3 linked regions of the Allochromatium vinosum DSM 180 genome follow. The protein of the gene in region 2 binds, or shares a complex with, the protein of the main gene of each other region. Links are inferred from orthologs where the notes say so. Each region holds a gene or a part of one and is shown on either strand. Other genes may lie near its edges. The genes, in order: dnaN, holB and dnaX.

What was found.
Region 1: the proteins of holB (region 2) and dnaN are in contact, whole or in part, in a cryo-EM structure (PDB 8GIZ), measured with the Escherichia coli proteins. The link is inferred for Allochromatium vinosum DSM 180 from one-to-one orthologs.
Region 3: the proteins of holB (region 2) and dnaX are in contact, whole or in part, in a cryo-EM structure (PDB 8GIZ), measured with the Escherichia coli proteins. The link is inferred for Allochromatium vinosum DSM 180 from one-to-one orthologs.

What each region holds. Positions count from the first base shown.
Region 1 is NC_013851.1:202-7,723, forward strand. The notes cover bases 574-3,540. They hold dnaN (DNA polymerase III subunit beta), read left to right. Parts: upstream 574-1,490; coding sequence 1,491-2,591; downstream 2,592-3,540. Other genes in these bases: dnaA (chromosomal replication initiator protein DnaA), read left to right, coding at 574-1,392; recF (DNA replication/repair protein RecF), read left to right, coding at 2,735-3,540. Also shown: more of dnaA, read left to right, coding at 31-573; more of recF, read left to right, coding at 3,541-3,811; ALVIN_RS00025 (hypothetical protein), read right to left, coding at 3,861-4,322; ALVIN_RS00030 (hypothetical protein), read right to left, coding at 4,369-5,370; ALVIN_RS00035 (lipocalin-like domain-containing protein), read right to left, coding at 5,446-6,561; ALVIN_RS00040 (FtsX-like permease family protein), read right to left, coding at 6,561-7,522. UniProt on the Escherichia coli protein: Confers DNA tethering and processivity to DNA polymerases and other proteins. Acts as a clamp, forming a ring around DNA (a reaction catalyzed by the clamp-loading complex) which diffuses in an ATP-independent manner freely and bidirectionally along dsDNA.
Region 2 is NC_013851.1:2,159,479-2,166,849, forward strand. The notes cover bases 3,135-5,950. They hold holB (DNA polymerase III subunit delta'), read right to left. Parts: upstream 5,139-5,950; coding sequence 4,131-5,138; downstream 3,135-4,130. Other genes in these bases: ALVIN_RS09365 (methyl-accepting chemotaxis protein), read right to left, coding at 3,135-3,717; ALVIN_RS09370 (PilZ domain-containing protein), read right to left, coding at 3,766-4,134; tmk (dTMP kinase), read right to left, coding at 5,207-5,854; mltG (endolytic transglycosylase MltG), read right to left, coding at 5,854-5,950. Also shown: nifD (nitrogenase molybdenum-iron protein alpha chain), read right to left, coding at 1-27; nifH (nitrogenase iron protein), read right to left, coding at 114-998; ALVIN_RS09360 (NAD(+)--dinitrogen-reductase ADP-D-ribosyltransferase), read left to right, coding at 1,179-2,033; more of ALVIN_RS09365, read right to left, coding at 2,062-3,134; more of mltG, read right to left, coding at 5,951-6,873; pabC (aminodeoxychorismate lyase), read right to left, coding at 6,882-7,371. UniProt on the Escherichia coli protein: Part of the beta sliding clamp loading complex, which hydrolyzes ATP to load the beta clamp onto primed DNA to form the DNA replication pre-initiation complex.
Region 3 is NC_013851.1:479,300-486,821, forward strand. What follows is about bases 1-2,967. They hold dnaX (DNA polymerase III subunit gamma/tau), read right to left. Parts: upstream 2,326-2,967; coding sequence 676-2,325; downstream 1-675. Other genes in these bases: recR (recombination mediator RecR), read right to left, coding at 1-214; ALVIN_RS02080 (YbaB/EbfC family nucleoid-associated protein), read right to left, coding at 220-543; ALVIN_RS02090 (hypothetical protein), read left to right, coding at 2,708-2,967. Outside these bases: more of ALVIN_RS02090, read left to right, coding at 2,968-3,982; ALVIN_RS02095 (hypothetical protein), read right to left, coding at 3,979-4,545; ALVIN_RS02100 (DUF2272 domain-containing protein), read right to left, coding at 4,634-5,452; ALVIN_RS02105 (hypothetical protein), read right to left, coding at 5,463-7,250; ALVIN_RS02110 (ATP-binding protein), read left to right, coding at 7,371-7,522. UniProt on the Escherichia coli protein: Part of the beta sliding clamp loading complex, which hydrolyzes ATP to load the beta clamp onto primed DNA to form the DNA replication pre-initiation complex.

The sequences.
Region 1 (7,522 bases), 2.2 Mb from region 2 along the record:
CGCGCCGCCGCATCCGAACCGAGACGACGCATGTCGGGAAACGCCGTGGCCCTGTGGGAGCACTGTATCAATCAATTGAAGGCCGAACTGACGTCCGCCGAGTTCAATACCTGGATCCTGCCCCTGCAGGCGCGTGTGGATGGTCCCTTGCTCAGGCTGCTGGCGCCGAATCGATTCGTGCTCGACTGGACACGCAAGCATTATGCCGATCGTCTGCTCGAGCTCTGCGCGCGCCACAGTCAGGGTGAGGTTTCGGAGATCCATTTCGAGGTCGGCGAGTTCGCACGTGAGTCCGGTCCCGCGAAAGGGAAGGGCGCGCGCGCCGGCTCGAAGGCCTCCGTGATCGACTCGGATCTCGCCACGCGCCGCGCCGCGGCCAACCTGAACGCCGACTTCAATTTCGATACCTTCGTCGAGGGCAAGTCCAACCAGCTCGCGCGTGCGGCCTCGATCCAAATCGCGCGCAATCCGGGCGGTACCTACAATCCACTGTTCATCTATGGCGGCGTCGGGCTGGGCAAGACCCATCTGATGCACGCGGTCGGCAATGTCATCCTGGCCTCCAATCCGAGCGCGCGGGTCGTCTATCTGCACTCCGAGCGCTTCGTCGCCGAGATGATCAAGGCGTTGCAACACAATCGCATCGAAGACTTCAAGAAGACCTATCGCTCGGTCAACGCGCTCCTGATCGACGATGTGCAGTTCTTTGCCGGCAAGGAGCGCTCGCAGGAAGAGTTCTTCCATACCTTCAACGCACTGCTGGAGTCCGGGCAGCAGATCGTGCTGTCCAGCGACCGCTTTCCCAAGGAGGTGACGGGGCTGGAGGAGCGTCTGCGCTCGCGCTTCGGCTGGGGGCTGACGGTGGCCATCGATCCGCCGGATCTGGAGACCAGCGTGGCCATCCTGCATTGCAAGGCCACGCAGCTCGGCGTGGAACTGCCCGAGGACGTGGCCTTCTTCGTCGGGCGGCGCATCCGTTCCAACATCCGCGAACTCGAGGGGGCGCTCAGGCGTCTGGTGGCCAACGCACACTTCACCGGCAAACCGATTACGCTGGAGTTCGCCAAGCAGGCGCTGCGTGATGTACTCGTGGCCCAGGATCGACAGGTCAGTCTGGAAAACATCCAGCGCACGGTTGCCGACTACTACAAGTTGCGCACCTCCGATCTGCTCTCGGCCAAGCGCAGTCGCTCGCTGGCACGCCCGCGCCAACTGGCGATGGCGCTCGCCAAGGAGCTGACCAAGCACAGTCTGCCCGAGATTGGCCAGGCTTTCGGTGGGCGGGATCACACCACGGTTCTGCACGCCACGCGTAAGATCAAGAGTCTGCGTGAGAGCGACGCGACGATCGAGGAAGATTACCGGAACCTACTGAGAATGCTGACGCTGTAGCGCGACTCCATCCGACTGAATCGACACACTATCCCTATACTCAATGGCTAGCCTGCCAAGCTAGCGCTATCCATCTCCGCGAGATCATGGAGCCACCGATGGAATTCGTTGCCAACCGAGAAATCGTCCTGCCCGCGCTCAATAAGGTGATCGGCGTCGTCGAGCGCCGTCAGACCCTGCCGATCCTGGGTAATCTGCTCGTGGTCGCCCGCGCGGGGCGCGTCACCCTCACGGGTACCGACCTGGAGGTCGAGGTCAAGACCAGCTTCGAGGCCGAGATCCAGCAGGAGGGCGAGACCACGATTCCTGCCCGCAAGCTGGTCGACATCTGCCGCAATCTGAGTGAGGGCGCCGAGATCCGTCTGCGCGTCAAGGATGAGCGTTGTGTCGTCACCTCGGGACGCGGACGTTTCACGCTCGGGCTGCTGCCGGCGGCGGATTTTCCGACCATGGATCTGGAGGAGGGCGGTTTCGACTTCCAGATCCAGGAAAGCCAGCTCAAGCGGTTGCTGGACAAGACCGCCTTCGCCATGGCGCAGCAGGATGTTCGTTACTATCTGAACGGTCTGCTGCTGGAGCTGCATGCGACTGTCCTGATCGCGGTGGCCACTGATGGACATCGGCTGGCCAAGTTCGTCACCCCGCTCGATCTGACCCTGGACACCGAGCGTCAGGTGATCGTGCCCAACAAGACGGTCATGGAACTGAAACGTCAGCTAGGCAGCTCGGACGATCCGATCTCTATCCGTCTGAGCGAGCGCAGTCTGCGCGTGGTGGTCGGTGCCATGACCATGACCTCCAAGCTCGTCGACGGCCGCTATCCCGAATACGAACGTGTGATTCCGGGCCATAGCGGACGCACGGCCACGGTCGAGAAGGATGCACTCAAGCGCGCGCTCTCACGCACCTCGATCCTGTCGAACGAGAAGTATCGCGGCGTGCGTCTGAGCTTCGATCCGGGCACGCTCAAGTTGCTGGCGCACAACCCCGAGCAGGAGGAGGCCGAGGAAGAGATCGAGCTGGAGTACGACGGCGAGCCGATCTCCATCGGTTTCAACGTCGCTTATTTGATGGATGTGCTCGGCGTGATCGACGAGACCGCAGTGATCATCCATTTTCAGGATGCCAACGGTAGTTCGATCTGGCGCGGCGTGGGGGGCGAGAGCGAGACCTTCGTCGTCATGCCGATGCGGCTGTGATCCGTCTCCGTGTGCTGATTCGAACGTCCTGATCCACGCTATCTGGAGGAAGGTTCCACGTGGAACATTCGGACGCCGTTTCAGAGTTTCCCGGTCCGGCGTTTCACGGATCACGCTCGATGTTCCACGTGGAACATTCGGGCGTGGATCCGGAACCTGGACTGCGCTCACTTCGAATCGAGTCGCTGCGCAACATCCGGCGGCTCGACCTTGCTCCCGATACGCGGACCCTGTTGCTGACAGGGGCCAATGGCGCCGGCAAAACCAGTGTTCTGGAAGCCATCTACCTGCTCGCGCGCGGCCGAACCTTTCGTGGAACCAAGGCCGGGCCGCTCACCACTCAGGGCGAATTCTACACGCGTGTTGAGGGACGCTATCAGCCGTCCGACCGTGACGTGGTGCGCCTGCGCTATGTCAAGGAAGGAGCCACGGCCGTGCGTGACATCCATCCGCCGCTCTGGGCGGAGACAGGCGGTGCGGATTGGCGTTCACCCTTGCAGGTCAAGCTGGTCGGCGAGAACGCCCAAATCCTGCTCGATGGCGACCCGAGTCTGAGACGTCGCTTTCTGGACTGGAATGTGTTCCACGTGGAACATCGCTTTGCCCAGGTTCAAAAGGATTTCACGCGCGTTCTGATGCAACGTAATGCGGCCATTCGTTCGGGTGGCAGTCAGCTTGGGCTATGGGATCGCCGTTTCATCGCGCTGGCCGAGTCCGTGGATCGGCAGCGCGCTGCGTTCCACGCTGAATGGCGCACGTGCTTTTTGGATCTGTGCGGCGACTATCCGTTTTTGCATGGAACCGATTTGCGCTATCGGCGCGGCTGGCCGGATGGTCGAGAGCTGGGCGAGACCCTGGTCGCGCTGGCCGATCAGGAGCTGGCGCGCGGCTACACCCTGGCCGGCCCCTCTCGCGCCGATTTTCGCATCGATCCGGGCGAGGGGCGGCGCGGCTTTTCGCGCGGACAGACCAAGATTGTGGTTGCGCTATTGCAACTAGCCGCCGAGCGCGTCCATCGCGCCCATGGGCGTGAGCCTGTGATCTGGCTGCTCGATGACCTCGAAGCCGAGCTGGACCGAACCCTGGCTGAGCGTCTGTGGAGCGCCTTTGGCGCCACGGGCAATCAGGTCATCGCGACGCGCGTTGCGACCGATGGCGATCCGGGGATTTTTGGCAATACCGAATCCTTGACGATGTTCCACGTGGAACATCCCGGCTGAGGTGTTCGAGACCATCCAGACCGAGATGGCCGAACAAGGTAGGCGAGTGCTAGCGATAGAACAGCGACACGATCGTCAGCCCCGGTGCGCTGGAATCACCGTGAACATAGTGGAGCGAGGCCGTGCGATAGTCGGGCCAGTCCCAACCATAGACCGACTGGCGTCGATCCTGACTGTGTGGTGGTCCAAGTGCGCGCGAGACCGCCGGGAGCAGGGCGCGGGTCTGATCCGGACCGGGGATCTGGAGCAGAAGCGAGGCGACACGCGGACTGTCGGGATGGGTTTCGACCTGGATGGCGACGGCGCCGTACCGCCCCTCGAACGCCGCGCATCCGGGGTTGATGGGGGCGACAGGGTGCAGATAGTCCAGTCTCGGCAACGGCTGATCCTGGCGAATGTCGCTGAGGATCCGCTCGACTTCGGCGGTGGAATCGGCCTGAACGGTCCCGAAGGTCAGGAGCATGAGCAGCAAGCCCCACAGCGCCCCGCTTGACAGTGTCGTGAATGGCATGTGTTCTGTTCTCCAGTGGTCTTGTCGTGATCGTGCGTGGAATACCTCAGCCACCCGGTCCGGTCTGATCGTCCTGATCGCGCATCAGCAGCGACAGCAGACGTCCGCGTGCCGCCCGCCACGCCAGCCAGGACAGATACCCCAGCGCCAGGAGGCCGAAGCCGAGCAACGCCCAGTCGGCGTCGGAGAAAACCTCGTAGTGACGGTAGCGTTCCGACGGGCGGATGTAGGAGACCCGCTCCTCCAGGGAGGCCATCACCAGGGACGCCAGGATACCGGCATTGACCAGCAGCACGACATAGCCGAACAGCGGAATCAGCCACAGCGTCGCCAGCGCAAAGGCCATGACCAGGATCGGCGCGAAGAGGTCCAGGTCGAATTCATCGTGCACGGTGAACAGGATGAAGGCCGCCAGCAGGATCAGCATGGAGTGCCCCAGATAGGACGGCAGGGGTGAGCGCGCCGGCGTTCGCTCGGAAGTGTGGTGCTGGCTCATGAAATGGCGTGCCAGCGCCTCGATCTGCACGAAATTCTCGGGTGTGCAGTAGACCTCCATCAGCGGTCGCCAGGCGTTGCGGAAGATCAGCCGATGGGCACGCGGTTGGACCTGGAGGCTGAAACCGCCGCGCCAATCGAGCCGCTCGCTCTCACGGGCGCGGGCGGTCAGTCCGGCGCCCGTTGGGCCGGGTTGTCCGCTCGCCGCGCCGCCGAGTACGGTGAGGCGGTTGACGAGCCGACTGGTGCGGTCGATGGTCTCCTGGTGGATCCCTTGGGCATCGAGCGTATAGCGCGTGCGCAGACGGTTGCCGAAGACGATCAGGGCGATCAGCACGAAGCTGACGAACAGACCCACGCCGACCAATGCAAAAAGTCCCGCCAGGGCCGGAATGCCGTCCCACTCTCCCTGGGCGGCCAGAATGACGCTCATGAAGAGGCTGGGAATCAGCGCCGCCAGTCCGGCGACCAGGGCCAGTGTCTTGAGCAGACGCGGGTTGGTTGCCAGTGGGATGTCGATCTCCCAGCGGATCTGGGGAGGAGGTGGTTTCATGGATTACGGGTCTCGAAGCCGATGAGCGTCATGGCGTCCTGCGAGCGGTGATGGCGTATCGGCCTGGATTGGCCGTCAACCCACCTGAATCCTGTCTCCATATCCGGTCATTTCCAGATAGCCGCGCCCGATCTCGCGTCCGGCCTCGAGAATATGAATCGCGCCCTCCCAATACAGGGTGTTCGTTGAGCGACGACTGTCGAGCTCCTGGTCGTCCATCAGCGGGCGGAGGTCGTAACGACGACCGCCGATACGCAGGCTCCACTCGACCGGGTACTCGATGCCGGTGCGTGGCGACCGCCAGCGTCGAAGCGGGAGCCATTCGACCTGCTCCGGTGCAAGCGACCGAGTACGGCCATCGGGGAAGCGCCGAGTAGCCCCCGCCCAGAGTGCTGTGCCGTCAGGTCGACGCATTCGAAAGGCCATGAGCGCGCCGCCATCATCCAGGTTCAGGCCGACCCAATCCCAGCCGTCGGCGCCTTCCGGGCTGTAGGCGCTCGACCATTCGTGATCCATCCAGGCGCGCCCGCTCACGGCGTGTCGGCGACCGTCGAGCGTCAATTGACCCTCGACCTGCAAGTGTGGCCGGCTGTAATAATAGCTGGCATGGCGTGGGTCGGGCGCCTTGCGGCTGAACCCATGGTCGCCGTTGAGCATGGGCGCTCCAGTGAAGGCCAGCCGGAGGTCATAGGCGAAGTCCTCCGCATTCACACGCGTGGCATAGTGCTGATCGCTTTGCTCGAACGACCAATCATCGAGCCAGACGTGCGTCCGATCCGTGGCGTATCCAGCGCGTTCGAAGCCCACGCGGGCGGCGCGTTGATCGTGACGCAAGCGGCCCAGTCGAGGATCGGCGATGGCCGCATGGGCCAGTAGCAGCTGGCGTGGAGCGAAGGCGCTCGGGTTGTCCTCACCGATTCCGGTACGCACGCGGAAGAAGGTGATCTGAAAGCCGAGTGGATCGTCGTCCGCTCCCTTGAGCCAACCGGTCACATACCACCATTCGGTGCGGAATCCGGGGTGGGCTCCCTCATCGTCCGGGAAGCGGAGAACGCGACCGGGGAGTACGGCGTCGAAAGCGATCGCCGGGTCGGTCTCCGCGCCGGCAGAGTCGGTGGCCGGCGCAGTCGCCGCCACGATGCGGGTCAGGGGCAGGCCGGCGAGAGCCAGCAGACAGGTGCGTCGATGCATCACCAATCCTCACGTACGGCCAGCACGGCATCCTCGCGCATGGCCTGCCGGCCAGCGAGCACGGCGGCGAGGCTGGCCAGGGTGGCGAGCGTGCCGGCAAATACCAGGAGTGACAGCCAGGGGACGCTCAGGTCCATGCTCCAGTGAAAACTCTGACGATTCACGACCTCGATCAGAATCCAGGCAATGGCGCCGCCGACCGTCAGTCCGCCAAGTATCCCGACACCGGCCGCCAGACTGCCTTCGAGAGCGAGCAGAACGCCGATCTGACCGCGCGTCAGCCCCAGGTGGCGCAGCAGACCGAACTCCCGACGCCGCGCGGCCGCGAGCGCGGCAAAGCTGGCGGCCACACCGGCCAGACCAATGATGACGGCGGCGGCCTCCAGAACATAGGTCACGGCGAAGGCGCGATCGAAGATTCTCAGGCTGATGGCGCGTATCTCACCTGGCACCGTGACCTCCAGTGCACCCGAACCGCCCGCCGCCTTGAGTGCCTCGGCCACGCTGAGCGTGTCGACACCGGGCGCCAGCCAGATGGCAGCGTCCTGCGCCGAGTGATCACCGCTCAGGCGCCGGTAGTCGGCGAGATCCAGCATGAGACTGCCGGTCTGGCGTGCATAGTCGCGCCAGATCCCGGCGACCTGGACCGGCACCTCGGAGCCGGCCAGTGGCAGCCGAACACGATCACCCGGACGCCAGCCCTGGAGGTCGTGCAGCGCCTCGGAGATCCAGATCGCCGTCTCGCCCTCGGCTACCGCGTGGGCCGAGCCGACCAGCGGGAGTTCGCGTCCATCGGGCGACACGGGTCGGGCCAGCAGCGCGACCGGCGGTTGGCCGGAGGCCAGTCGCAGACTCTCATGACGGGTGAACTCGATTCGAGCCACACCGGGTACGTCCGCGAGTCGCGCCTGTAGCGCTTCGTTCAGAACACCGCCGCTCTGGGCGCGTCCGGCGCGCAGAT
Region 2 (7,371 bases):
AGCCTCGTCGCGAGTCAATGTCGCCATTGTGGATTCTCCCGCCGTGCCGCCAATTCGCGGACTCCCGGCTTGAAATTCGATCGTGTTGGAGTTCAGTGTTCGCCCGGCTCGCTTCAAGCGACAGCGGCTTCCTCGGCGGCGGTCTTGCCGATGATGCTCTCGTCCTCGCCGTCCATGAGGCCGAATTCCATCAGCAGGTCTTCGAGCGCATCCATCGAGATCGGCGTGGGCACGACGAACATCTTGTTGTCGATGATCTTGTTGGCCAGGGCGCGGTACTCGTCGGCCTGCTTGCACTTGGGGTCGTACTCGATGACCGTCATGCGGCGGATCTCGGCGCGCTGCACCACGTTGTCACGCGGCACGAAGTGGATCATCTGGGTGCCGAGCTGACGGGCCAGCTCCATGATCAGTTCGTCTTCGCGGGCGGTGTTGCGGCTGTTGCAGATCAGACCGGCCAGACGCACGCCGCCGGAGCTGGCGTACTTGACGATGCCCTTGGCGATGTTGTTGGCGGCGAACATGGCCATCATCTCGCCGGAGCAGACGATGTAGATCTCCTGGGCCTTGTTCTCGCGGATCGGCATGGCGAATCCGCCGCAGACCACGTCGCCGAGTACGTCGTAGAACACGAAGTCCAGATCGGCCTCGTAAGCGCCTTCTTCTTCCAGGAAGTTGATGGCGGTGATGACGCCGCGACCGGCGCAACCCACACCCGGCTCAGGACCGCCGGACTCGACGCACTTGATGTTGCCGTAGCCGACCTTGAGCACATCTTCCAGTTCGAGGTCTTCGACCGAACCGGCTTCGGCGGCCATCTCCATGATGGTATTCTGTGCCTTGGAGTGCAGGATCAGACGGGTCGAGTCGGCTTTGGGGTCACAGCCGACGATCATGACCTTCTTGCCCAGCTCGGCCAGACCGGCCACCAGATTCTGGGTGGTGGTGGACTTGCCGATACCGCCTTTGCCGTAGATGGCGCATTGACGCATTGCCATGGTGATTTTCCTCTTGGTTCGCTGTGGCTGGGATCGAATGAGTGACTCACTCGCCAGCAACTAAAGCAGATGCCATGCCAATGTCTGAAAATAATATAAAATCCTGATTTGATTGCGCTTTTGTCAGGCGACCCCCGCCGTTCGTGATGGTCGCATCCACGACAAAGCCTTAGGGGCTGTATGGAGACCGACAGACAAATCCGACACGACGAGCCGCCGCCGCCCACGCTCCCGCCCAGTGCCCGCCAGCCGATCAATCGCTGCAACCTGCCGGCGGTGATCCTCGGCAGTCTCAGCTTCCAGCGTCATCCGGTGGCGCTGGAGATCGACGGCATCCGCGATCTGCACGCCGGGCTGTTCCGGATGCTCGACGGCCTGCCGGACGCGACCGAGCGCGCCCAGCGTTTCATGGACTACATGACGGTGTGGTTCCTGCTCGAAGAGCCGGAGGAAGCGGGGTCGATGCCGGGCCGTAAGAAACCGGCACGGATCAAGGCCAACTATCGGCGGCTGGTGCGCGGCTGGTCGTTCGATTCGGATGGACGCGAGGGCGCGGTGCTCAAGCGCTGGGTGGAGAGCCGCTTTGGGCTGCTGGCGCGTCATCACGCCGGATCGCTGCTGGAGCGCGGCGGGGAGTGTTATCAGCGCTATCTGTATGAGGGTTCACGCGGTCTCTATGCGACCAACGCGCTGGAGTCACAGCTCGATCTGCTCTATGCCTACTGCCAGTACGAACTGGCGCGCGCGCATCCTGAACAGAGCCATGTCCGGCTCTATCGCGGCATCAACCGCATCGACGAGCATGAGATCCTGGAACGCGCCGAGCGCTCGCGCTATCGGGTGCTGCTCAACAATCTCAACAGCTTCACCCGCGAGCGTGAGCGCGCCGACGAGTTCGGCGACTACATCCTGGAGGTGGAGGTGCCCCTGGCCAAGGTCTTCTGCTACAACCAGCTCCTGCCGGGCCTGCTCAGGGGCGAGGATGAATATGTGGTGATCGGCGGGGTGTACGAGGTGCGGATCAGTACGCTGTGAAATTCCGCAAGCGCATGGTCGTCTAGGTCTAGACCCGGAACCGCCCCACCACAGATTGCAGTTCGGCCGCTAGGCGCGCCAGCTCTTCACTGGCTCGGGCGACCTGATCCGAACCCGAGGAGGTCTGCTCCACGGAATGAGCGATGTTGGTGATGTTGCGATTGATCTCCTCGGTCACGGCCGACTGCTGTTCGGCGGCGCTGGCGATCTGCGCATTCATATCGCTGATGTTGTTCACCGCACTGGAAATGGTCTGCAGGGACTGACCGGCCTTGTCCGCCCGAATCACGCTGTCCCGCGCCTTACCTCGTCCATCCTCCATCACCGTGACGGCGCCGGCCGCGCTGCCTTGCAGGCGCTCGATCATCTCCTGGATCTCCTTGGCGGAACTCTGGGTCCGGCTGGCCAGGGTACGGACTTCGTCGGCCACCACGGCAAAGCCGTGTCCCTGCTCACCAGCCCGGGCTGCCTCAATGGCCGCGTTGAGGGCCAGCAGGTTGGTCTGTTCGGCGATGCTACGGATCACTTCCAGCACCTTTCCGATGTTCTCGCTGTCCTCAGACAACCTGCCGATCACCTGGGTGGCGCTTTCCACCTGATTGGCCAGATCCTCGATGGAGCGGATGGTCTGCTGCACCACCGCTTCGCCGGAAACGGCCTCTGCCTGGGTGCTGGAGGCCGCTTGAGCGGCTTCGGCCGCGTTGCGGGCCACGTCCTGAACCGTGGTGGCCATCTCGTTCATGGCTGTGGCGACCTGTTCGGTTTCCGAATGCTGGCGGCGCACCTGTTCCGAGGTCTGATCCGTGGTCGCGTAAAGCTGCTCCGCCGCCGCCGCGACCTGCGAGGAGGTCGAACTCACCTGCCTGACCAGGCGATGAATTTTGTCTGCGAAGGCATTGAAGGCCTGTACCAGGTCGCCAAGTTCGTTGTGGCCACTGGCCTTGAGGCGCCGGGTAAGATCCCCTTCCCCTTGGGCGATTTCGCGCAATGTGTCTGCAACCTGGCGCACCGGATTGATGATCATCCGGGACAGGAAAAACGAGGCTATAAAGCCCAGACCGATCACCACCACCAAGCCCAGGCTGAGTTGCCCCAGCATCTGCCTGACACCCCGGCCGACGATGGTGTCGATCTGCTCCCTGGAAATGCCCAGGAACAGGATGCCGATCACCTCACCCGAAGCATCGAGGATCGGATCGTAGACGGTGAGGTAAGGAGCACCCAGGATCCATGCTTCGCCGATATAGCGCTGTCCGGCCGAAACCGGTGCAAAGGCGGCGCTGTCCCGCCCCAATACCGTACCCACCGCCCGCCGGCCATCCGGCAGACGGATACTGGTGCTGACACGGGTGAAGTCGCCGCCTTCGCGTACAAATAACGTGGCCAAAACCCCCAGTTCCCGGCTCAGGGTATCCACCAGATCGAAGTGATCGGCCACCGGCTGTTGCCGACCATTCACCAGAGCGCCGTTGTGCAGGCGCAGCCCGCCCCATTCGCAGGCCAGACGTGCGCGCGCCGAGGCGATATCCCCCTCGATCTTCATGCGCAGGGTGTGATCCGCCATAGTGTTGGCCATGCGCATGGCACTGTGTCGCGAGAGCGTCAGCAGACTCAGGCCGACGACGAGAATCAGCAGGATGGTAAAACCCGTAAGACGCGTGCGGATAGTCAGATCGTTCAACACGATGAGCCTCCGAAAGCGAAAAAACTGCCTGGATGCGGCCGGGTGAAACTAGAGGGTATGAGTCGGACGTTCGGAAGCGAGCGCGCCAGCCAGATATTCCTCGATCTTACGCCGGGTGGCCCCCTTATCCTGATCGTTGAACTGCACGCCGACCCCGACGGCGCGGTTGCCCTCGGCACCGGTCGGCGTGATCCAGATCACGCGCCCGGCGACCGGGATACGATCGGGTTCGTCCATCAGCTGGAGCAGCAGAAAGATCTCGTCGCCGAGCTGATAGCTCTTGTTGGTGGGGATGAAGAGTCCGCCATTCTTGATGAAAGGCATGTAAGAGGCGTAGAGGGCGCTCTTGTCCTTGATGGCGAAGCTCAGGATGCGTTGTTGACCACCGAGTCCGCCCAGTGGATTGGAAGTGCTCATCCGCTCGATCCTCCAGTCCCGGTTCGTGCCGACTGGCCGATCCGCGCCCAGTCGAGGGCCAGGGATTCCAGCAGCAACTGTTGATTGAGATTGCTCTCGCCCAGCGCGCGCGTTTCCAGTATCCGCTTGAGAAAACGGTGCGCCGCCGCCGGATCGAGCCGTTGCGCCAGCGCCGCCAAGTCGTCCTGTCGATCCGGGTGATCGAGCCGGGGCGGTGTGGCGCAGACACCCAGGCGCAGCAGATCTCCCATGATGCCGGCGAGCCAGTCAAGGATACGGCCGGCGCCGATCTCGTTCCAGCGTCCGGCGATCGTGACCGGATCGCCACGTCCGCGTGCGATCTCCAGCAATCCATCCAGACACTGGCCGCGTTGTTCCAGCCGTGCGCTGTCGGCCGCTTCGGCGAGCGCGCGCAATGGGGCGCCATGCGCCAAACGCAGACGCAACGGCCAGTCGGCACGCGGCGCGCGCGACGCCAGCCAGCTCAGCGCCTGGGCTTCATCCGGGATGGGGACGGGAATCAGCAGACAGCGACTGCGAATGGTCGCCGGCAGACGCCCGATACGTTCGCCGATCAGACAGAGGACGGTATGCCCGGTCGGTTCCTCCAGCGTTTTGAGCAGCGCATTGGCGGCGGCCTGATTGAGTCGGTCGGCCGGATCGATCAGGACGACCTTGAAGAGCGCCCGGCTCGGGGTCAGGGATTCGCGCTCGGCGAACAGCCGCACGGCATCGATCGGGATCTCGCCCGACTTGCTCTCCGGGTCCGGGCCGACCTCGATCAGATCCGGATGGCTGCCGGCGGCCAGCAGCCGGCAGTCGGCACACTGGCCGCAGGCCAGGCCCTGGGCGCTTGGGGTCTGACACAGCAGCGACTGGGCCAGTGCACGGGCCAGCGCACGCTTGCCGACCCCATTCGGCCCCGAGATCAGCAGCCCATGTGCCAGCCGATCAGCGGCACGCGCGGCTTGCAGCCGCGACCAGATCGCGTCGGTCCAGGGCAAGGGAACGTCGAATGGTCGTGGCGACGGCGCGGCAGATTTCGATGGAGCGGATTCGGCGCGCGTCGCACTCACGGGCGCGACTCCAGCGAATCGACGAAGGCGTTCAGTTCGGCGGCGACAGCGCGCGTCACCGCTTCGAGCGATGCCGTGGCGTCGATCACGCGATAGCGCTCCGGATTGGCCCTCGCCCGTTCGAGATAGACCGCGCGTGCCGTCTCGAAGAAGCGCCGGGTCTCGGACTCGAACCGATCGGTCTGGCCGGCGCGCGACTTGGCGCGTCCCAGCCCCAGTTCGGGCGGCAGGTCGAAGACGAGCGTCAGATCCGGTCGCAGATCGCCCTGCACCAGATCCTCGAGCAGGGCGATGCGCGCCGGATCGATCCCGCGCCCGCCGCCCTGATAGGCATAGGTGGCATCGGTGAAACGGTCGCAGAGCACCCAGCCGCCCGCCGCGAGCGCGGGGCGGATGCATCTGTCCAGATGGTCGGCACGCGCGGCGAACATCAGCAGCAGCTCGGTCGTCTCGCTCATGCCCTGGTTGTCCGGGTCGAGCAGCAGCGCGCGCAGACGCTCGGCGAGCGCAGAACCGCCCGGCTCGCGGGTGGTAAGCACGTTCAGCCCGCGCGCGCGCAACAGCTCGGCCAGGGGCGCGATCTGGGTCGACTTGCCCGCGCCTTCGATGCCTTCGAGCGTGATGAAGCGTCCGTGTCCGTCCATCAGTCACCCCGGTTCAGGATATAGCGACGCACCGCCCGGTTGTGCTCGTCGAGCGTGCGCGAAAAAACATGACTGCCATCACCCTTGGCGACGAAATACAGCTCATCACCGGCTTCAGGATTGAGCGCCGCGCGGATCGCTTCGCGTCCGACCAGCGCGATGGGCGTGGGCGGCAGACCAGCGATGACATAGGTATTGTAGGGTGTCGCCTCGCGCAGATCGGCACGGCGGATGTTGCCGTCGTAACGCTCACCCATCCCATAGATGACGGTCGGATCAGTCTGGAGCCGCATGCCGCGCTGGAGGCGACGGGTGAAGACACCGGCGATACGCGCGCGCTCGCCGGCCAGCCCGGTTTCCTTCTCGATGATCGAAGCCAGGATCAGGGCTTCATAGGGTGTCGTGATCGGTAGGTTCGGCGCACGCTTCTCCCATTCCTCGGCCAGAATCCGGTCCATCCGGGCGAGCGAGCGCTTGAGGATGTCGAGCGCGCTGGTCTGGCGTGGGAAGCGATAGGTATCCGGGAAGAACAGTCCCTCGGGATGCTCCTCGGGACGTCCGATCTGGGCCATGATCTCGGCATCGGACAGCTCCGAAAGCTTGGCGCCACGGCCGAAGACCTCGTGACTGTCGAGCGCCGCCAGTGCCTGCCGGAAGGTCCAGCCCTCGACCAGGGTGAGACTGTATTCGACCACCCGGCCCGAGGTGAGCTGTTCCAGGACGCGCGGCGGCGTCATGTCGCGCGTGAGTGCATATTCACCCGCCTTGAGCCGCCCCTGATCGCCCTGGAGATAGGCCAGCGCGATGAAATAGGTCGGACGCTCGATCAGTCCCTGCTCGTGCAGACGCTTGGCCAGGGTGCGCAATGACGTCCCGCGCGGTACGTCGAACAGGACACGCTCCTCCCCCACCTGGATCGGCGTCGACAGGAAACAGCGATAGTCGCGCCATAACGCCCCAGCGAGAAAGCCGGCGACGAGGACGACGAGCATGAGCAGTGCGGCGATACGTTTCGACATCGGGTCGATCATCCCGGCATACAGGCGGCCCGATACAGCCGATCGAGCAGATTCCAAGGAAGTTGAGACACATCGAACCGGTGTCCGCCCAGCTCGCGCACAGGCCAGACGCCGATGATCGAATTGGTCAGAAAGAGTCCGCGTGCCTGATCGAGCGCGGCGCGATCGAGGCGCGTGACCAGACAATCGATCCCCAGACGCGCCGCGAGTTCCAGCGTCAGACCGCGCACGGTGCCGGCGATGCCGCCACGATCGACCGGCGGCGTCATCAGACAGCGACCATCCCACAGGAAGACATTGGTCATGGTGCCGCCGACCAGCACGCCGGTCGATTCGAACATGAGTCCCTCGGCGATGGCCGGATCGTTCCATTCGGCGCGCGCCAGGACCGAGTCCAGACGGTTGAGATGCTTGATGCCGGCGAGTACCGGATTGATCGAGACGGGTGTCTGACAGTAGCGCACGGCCACGCCCTGACGCCAGTCACGCCCCGGCGCG
Region 3 (7,522 bases), 1.7 Mb from region 2 along the record:
AGAGCGCACAGACCTCGTGCTCGGTCAGGGTCCGGCAGCGCGAACAGCGCCGGATCGCGACCATGGCCTCGGCCATCACCCGCGCCAGACGCGCGCCGCCCTCACGATCGCGCTCCAGCAGATGGAAGGCGATGCGCCGCGCCGACTTGGGACCGACGCCCGGCAGACAGCGCAGGGCCTCGATCAACTGGTTCAGCAGCGAACGCTCGCCCACCCGGCTCAGGACCAGGGCAGCTTCATGCCCGGAGGCAGCGGCATCCCGGCAGTCAGCTCGGACATGGTCTCCTTGGTCTTCTCGGCGATGCGCTGGCTGGCGGCATTGATGGCGGCCGTGATCAGGTCTTCGAGCATCTCCTTGTCGTCGCCCATGAGCGAGGGGTCGATCTCGACGCGCTTGGCCTGATGCTGGCCGTTCAGCGTCACCTTGACCAGACCGCCGCCGGCCTCGCCGGTGGTCTCTTCCTGCGCCAGACGCGCCTGCGCCTGCTGCATGTCTTCCTGCATTTTCTGCGCCTGCTTGAGCAGGCCACCCAGTGCCTTCATCGTGGATATACCTCAAGGGTTGTGACAAGGCGCCCGACGGCTCCGGGCGCTCGTATTCGACCGATCGATCCCGTCGGGGCCAATCATGCCTGAAATTCTGATCGCTGCCATGTCTGAGGTGCAACGCGCGCCTCAGTCGGCTGGACGAATGCTCCCCGGCGCCCAATCCGCGTCGAAGGTCTCGCGCACCGACCGGGCGACCGGGTCGGCATGCATCTGCTCGACGGCCATCTGCTGACGCTCTCCGGCCTCGCGCGTGCGCCGCTGCGCCAGGGTCTCCTGCTCGGGGTGCGCAACCTTGATTTCCAGTTCGATCGAACGGCCGAGTGCCTGTTCGAGCGCGCTCTTCAGGCGCGTCACCGTGCTCGGGGCGCGCAGACGCTCGGCGGCCGGATCGAGCTGGAGGCTGAGCCGTCCGTTGCTGTATTCACGAAAGGCGCAATTGTGGGCGAGCTGATTGGCGATACCGCCGATCGACAGACGCGCGGCGAGCCGCTGCCAGTCGGCGGCCGTCTCGAGTGTCGGCGTGCCGGACTGGATGGGCGCTGACTCCGAAGCGCCGGGTTCAGTCTGTGGCGGTGCGCCGGCCGGCTGAAGCGGCACCGGCGATGCCTGAACGTTCGGGTGCACGCTGGCCGTTGGCGCGTGCTCCGTGGTTGCGGCGGTCCTGGGGCTGTCGCTCATGCGCGTCGCACGGGGCGCAGGCCGGAAGGCGAGTGCGCGCAACAGGACCATCTCCAGCCCGCCGCGCGGATCGGGCGCCAGCGGCAGATCGGCCTGTCCGGTCAGGGCCACCTGATAGAAGAGTTGCACGTCCTCCGGGGCCAGCCGCCCGGCGAGCGCCAGCAGACGTGTGCGATCCGGGTCGTCCGCCGTCAGGGTCGCCGGAACCTGCTGGATCAGCGCCAGCCGGTGCAGGAGTCCGATCAGCTCGCGCAGCAGTTCGGCGAAGTCGGGCGTCATGGCCGCCACGCGCTCGACCGACCCCAGTACGGCAGCGCCATCGCCGTCGGCCAGCGCGTCGAGGATGTCGAGTGCCAGATCGCCGCTGACGGTGCCGAGCATGGCGCGCGTCTCGGACTCGATGACCCGCCCGCCGCCGAAGGCGATCGCCTGATCGAGCAGACTGAGCGCGTCACGCAGACTGCCGTCGGCGGCGCGTGCGAGCAGGGGCAGGGCGGCCGGCTCGAACGCCAGCCCCTCGTGTTCCAGGACGTAGGTCAGCCGATCGGCGATCTCGCCCGGCAGCAGCCGGCGCAGATTGAGCTGGAGACAGCGCGAGAGCACCGTGACCGGGATCTTCTGCGGGTCGGTGGTCGCAAGCAGGAACTTCACATGCGGCGGCGGCTCCTCCAGAGTCTTGAGCAGCGCATTGAAGCTGTGCGAGGAGAACATGTGCACCTCGTCGATGAGGTACACCTTGAAGCGCGCCCGCGCCGGAGCATAGGGGACGTTTTCGAGCAACTCGCGGGTCTGGTCGACCTTGGTGCGCGAGGCGGCGTCGACTTCGAGCAGATCGACGAAGCGACCGCTATCGATCTCGCGACAGGCCGAGCAGACCCCGCAGGGATGGGAGCCGACGCCCTGCTCGCAGTTGAGTGCCTTGGACAGGATGCGGGCGAGTGTGGTCTTGCCGACGCCGCGGGTGCCGGTGAACAGATAGGCGTGGTGGAGCTGATCGCGGTCGAGCGCATTGGAGAGCGCGCGCACGACATGCTGTTGCCCGACCATATCGTCGAACGACCGGGGACGCCATTTGCGGGCAAGCACTTGATAGGACATCACGCGATTATATCAGTCCGGGCTTGGGCCGGGTGGAGGAATCGCGGGCAGGGGGCGAAGTACGGCCTATGGGGGCGGCGACCCGCGCCAGCCACACCCCGGCACACGATTCCACCGCTGCGGCTGCTCCCTTCCGGGCCTGACCGGGTTCACGGTTTCACGTTGCGAGGGGACCGGCACGGGCCACCATAACGCTCGCTCGACAGCCGGGGCCGCCGGAGCGAGCGCGGAGATTAGCAGAGACATCCCCGGAACACAAACGATCCAGGTCGCGCGGCGGCCGGCTCCAGATAGGCGCCGAGGAGTCCGGAGGGTACGCGAGCACCGGTGTTCCATGCGAAGATAGAACGCATCTATCTACCTCGCGACGAGAGGCTTGGTCATGTCCCACGACTCGACTCGATTACTCGGTGCACTGGCGCTCGGTCTGCTACTCCTGACCTCTGGTGCCGGCGCGCAGACGGCGGATTCCACTGAGGCCGGAGCGAACGCCGATCTCTGGTCACAGACGCGCGAGCGCGCGGCTGGTTGGTGGGAGCAGTCACGCGATCTGGCCGGGCAGACGATGCGCGATGCGCGGGGCCTGTTCGACGGCCAGGAACCGGACTTCAATCAGATCTGGCAGCGCGCCCTGCCGACGCTCGACCAGGCATTGCTCCTGGAGCAGCGTCATCAGACGTTGCCGGAGAGCGCCTGGTTCGGTCACGACCAGAAGGCCAACCAGGCCGAGATCGATGCTCTGCTCGACGAAGCGGTCTCGATCCTCTCGGTCTCGCCGGCGCTCAAATACCGTGATCGCATTCAGGCCCAGCAGGAGCAGATCGTCCGCTGGCGCGCCGAGATCGCCGATCATCGCCAGAAACGGGTGACGGCCCCGTCCGAATCGACCTTCAAGAAGACCATCGCCGACTATGACGCCCTGATCGCCGCGCGCGAGGCCGATATCCGGCGTGCTGCCCAGGAGGTCGAGGCACTCAAGCGCGAGTTCGCCCAGTCGCTGCGCGCCATCGGACTGAAGCTGGAGGATGAGCAGCTCGACCTGCTGCTCTCGACCGTGGTCGGCGACAATCTGGTCGACCTCGGCATCCTGTTCGACAACGTCAAATCCATCACTCTGCAACTGGAGGAGCTGCTGGAGCAGAGCGGCGAGGACTTGCAGAGCGCGCGTCGCTACTACGGACTCTATGTCGTGCTGCTCAAGTCGCTCGACCGCATGCACGTCCAGATCGATGAGGCGATCGACGAGCGCTATCTGCCCCAGATCGACGACATCGTCGGCCAGACTCAGACGCTCGCCGCCGACACCGAGCGCCTGCTGCGCGAGACCCCCGACCGGCGCACCCTGCTGGAGGGCAATCTCCAGGCCCAGCAGCTCACGCTCCAGGCGGCCGGATTCTATCGGCAGTATCTGGTCGATCAGGCCGCACAGGTGCGCCAGGCACGCGAGGAACTGGAGAAGGACATCGCCGCCGCCTGGAACACCTATGAGACAGTGCGCGTCTCGGGCGAGCTGGTCGGGCTGGTGCGCTCCAGTCAACTGCTGCTCGAAGGTCTGATGAACCGTCAGGCCCCGGCGTTACGCCCCTTCGAGAGTCTGGAGATGCAGCGCGAGATCCAGAAGCTCACCCGGCAGTTGCGGGGCGAGGTCTCGGGCTAGTCCGCCGGCGGGGTCCAGTGCACATAGGGATAGGGTTCGGCCTGTCCCAGCGCCGTATAGCCGTAGACGATCTCGGCCTGGGTGCCGTCCTCCAGTTCGAGACGCCCGATGCCGTTGCGCCCGTCGAGGGCCGAGGTCAGATCGGCCCAGCCGCGGCGTCCATCGGAACACTGGACGTCGAGGATGGCGTCGGTCGAGCCGGCGAAGGCATCGTAGCCGCCCTGGCAGGACTGGTTGCCGTGAGTGACGCGAAAACGCGTCACCAGGGGCGAGCCGTCGTAGCGACCCAGATAGACCCGTCGATCCAGGACCAGGGCGATCGGCCCGGCGTTCGAGTTGCGACCGTAGGGCAGGTCGTCGGGCCTGGGTTCCTCGAAGTAGCCGAGCACCTCGCTCAGACAGGCCGCATAGTCTTCCAGCTCCAGATGGCGGCACAGACGCCGACCGTACTCGTCAGGAGTGACCGGCGTGGCGAACGAGCCGAAATGACCCGGCGGTGGCGGTAGACAGCCGCTGATCAGGACGGATGCGGCGGCCGTGGCGACGGCGAGGATTCGAAACATAGCTGGCTCTCCCGATAGACCACGTCCAGGGTATCCAGACACTCCCGGCCCATGGTGGAACACGATTGACGGTTGCGGCTGCCTGGAGTCACAGCCGATTTTGCAGGATCAGGAACCAGGGGCGGCGAGGAATCGGCTGCAGGCGCCCCCGGCCGTCGAGTTCGAGCCGGACCTTGGAGACGGAGTTGCGCACGTTGCCGCCGATGACCTCCAGTGTGCGGCCGTGCTTGGCCGTCACCAGATCGCAATGCGCCCTGAGTCCGGTGAGTGTGCCGGCGCGTACAGCGCCGTCGGTCATGATGACGCGCGATGGCTGACGGTAGGCGCAGATCAGGTCGCCGGGCTCAGGGCTGTAGTCCTGGAGACGACGCGGCACGAAATAGCGTCCCGGCAGGCTGGCGGACTCGATCAGGTCCGCGAGGTAGACCCAGTGGGCGATCGCGGGCCGGAACTGATGTGTCGGAACCCCCGCGTTACGCATGATCCAGCTGATGAAGGCCGCCGACCAGGGCTTCTGGCAGTCCATCCCGGTCAGTCTGGACTCGCCGACCGAGCGCCAATAGACATTGACGCGGTTGCTCTGGCGCGCCCCATCGTCCTCCCAGTCGCCGACGAGTGGAATACTCTCCACCGCCCCCTTGAAGACGATCTCCTGCCGGCCGAAGTAGGCCCATTCCTGCTCGGCGCGGGCGATGATGGCGCGCTTGAGCGCCGGATTCGGAGCCGGCGGCGTACCGATGGGATACCCGGACCAGGTGCCGGTGCGCCCCTCGGGTCCGACCGATTCCGGCGGCGCCGCACAGGAGAGGAGGGCCAGACTGGCGACCAGGATCAGCCACCGACCCAGTCGGTCGACAGCGGCGATGCGTCCGGATCGGCATCGGGTCTGGGTATGGAAGCGGCGCATGGGCATCCTCTCAGCGCGGTGGGCGGGTGGTGTCGCGGAACCAGGCGCGGTACGACTCCATCCGCGTCTGTTGATCCGATGGTGCCCGGCGGCCACAGGTCGCGGCCTCGGCGCTGCCCGGTGTCGCGCCCCAGCGGATCTCGACGCAATCGTTGGGATTGTAGCCGACCTCCAGGTTGGCGCGCCGGGCATAGAGTTCGCGCAGACTCAGACGCCAGGGGCTGCCATCGCTGCGCGTATAGGTGATGGTGCGAGCATCGAGTCGCTGCTCGTGCAGGCGTGCGACCCGGTCGGCCGCACTAGCCGTGTCTTCGCCCGCGAGCGCATAGAGTTCGGGATGGCGGCGAATGCGCTCGGGCAGTCCCTCGACCACCTTCAGGGCGATCAGCAGCCGCATGTCGCGCGAGGGGGTCGCATAGTCCTCCCAGGGGCCGACGGTCTCGAAGATCGCCGGACCGCTCGGCATGGGCACGACGGCGCCCGGATGTTCGCGCATGTAACGCTCGCCCGTGTCGACCGAGGTCACGCGGGTCTCCAGTTGCTCCATCAGCGCCTCCAGAACCGAGTCATAGGCACGAACGGGGTCGAGTCCGCGCGGATCGATGATCCGCGCGACGCGCGCGTGGAAGCTGTCTGAATCGAGGTCGGCCTGCTCCAGCGAAAAGGCCGGGCGACCGGAGCGTCCATCGAGTTCGGCGTTGGAGGCCAGTCGCCAGCCCGCGCCTTTGGGCTCCAGCGGGCGGAAGACCTTGAATCCGGGGCCGGCGCTCGCCGTCTGAGCGAAGAGGAAATTGCCCTCCCAATAGCGCTTGCGTGCCACCGAATTGTCCGGCTGGGCATCGACTGCGAGCAATCGACCGGCGGTCCGGCCATCGCCCGGCAGCCACTTGACCAGGATCAGGACATGACCATAGGGATCGGCATAGAGGGTTCCGGGCCAGAGTGTCTCGCGTGAGAGCGCAACCGGATAGACATCCGTGGCCTCGTCGCGCAGCCCGGTGCGCGCGCTGCCCGAGTGCACGGTGTCGACCAGTCGGCGGGTGGCCTCGCGGAAGGTGCCGATCGGAGCGCGCGTGCCGACGAAGCGGGTGTCGACGATGGGCGACTCACAGCGCGGTGGACGGCTGCGGCTGCCGCGGTTGCAGGCACGATAGCTGATGGGCAGACCAAGCTTCCAGGCGAAGTAGGCGCGCAGATAGTAGGGCAGGTCGGCACAATCCGGCTCGGAACGCAGCGAGTTGTCCTCGTTGGCACCCAGATAGCCGAACAGGAAGTTCTGTGCCGGGTCGCTCAGCACCGGCGTGAGCGACTCGAACGTCAGCGCTTGCTCGGGCGGGGCGTTGAACAGATGTTCGATCCAGGCCGCATAGAGCGCCTCGGTGGCCAGATCCCACCGACCACTGCCGCGATCACTCATGCCGTTGCCGATCGTGATCTCGGTGCGCGCGACGACCTGGCCATGGCGCATCGCTTCGAGACGGTAGGTGCCGCGCTCGGGACGAAAGACGGTGCCATAGAGACTCCAGGGTGGGCCGCCTTGGGCGAGGGTGCGCAACGGGCGTGTCTGGCCGGCCGGATCGGTCAGGTTCAGACGCTCCAGCGCGCCATCGGTCGACACCGCGAAGACCTCCAGCGGCTGCCCTGGCCGGGGTTCGAGCGGTGCGGTCCAGATGCATGTCCCGGACTCGGTCGCCAGTCCAGGCTCCCAGGAGCGCTCGGGAGCGGCGGGTGCCGGAGCGCATACCAGGAGTCCGAGCAGGATCAAACCGATGAATGCCTCGCTGCCGTGTCGTCGCATCCCGATCACCTCGTCTGAGCCGTGTCTGGACTAATTCTATAGAATTCGCCTCGAACAGGGCGTTTGGTTTTCTGATGAGGTCGACGCGATGCAACAGTGGGCGACGGATGGGGCTGAACCATGATGACGCGCTTCAGCCGCCTGTCGATGCGCGACAAGGTCATCGCCGTGGTGATGCTGGTCAGCGCCCTGGTGCTGCTGGTTCTGGCGCTGCTGGTCGTGATCGCCGACATCATCGAGCGGCGCGGTGCCTTGGTCGAGCGGGTCGGTGC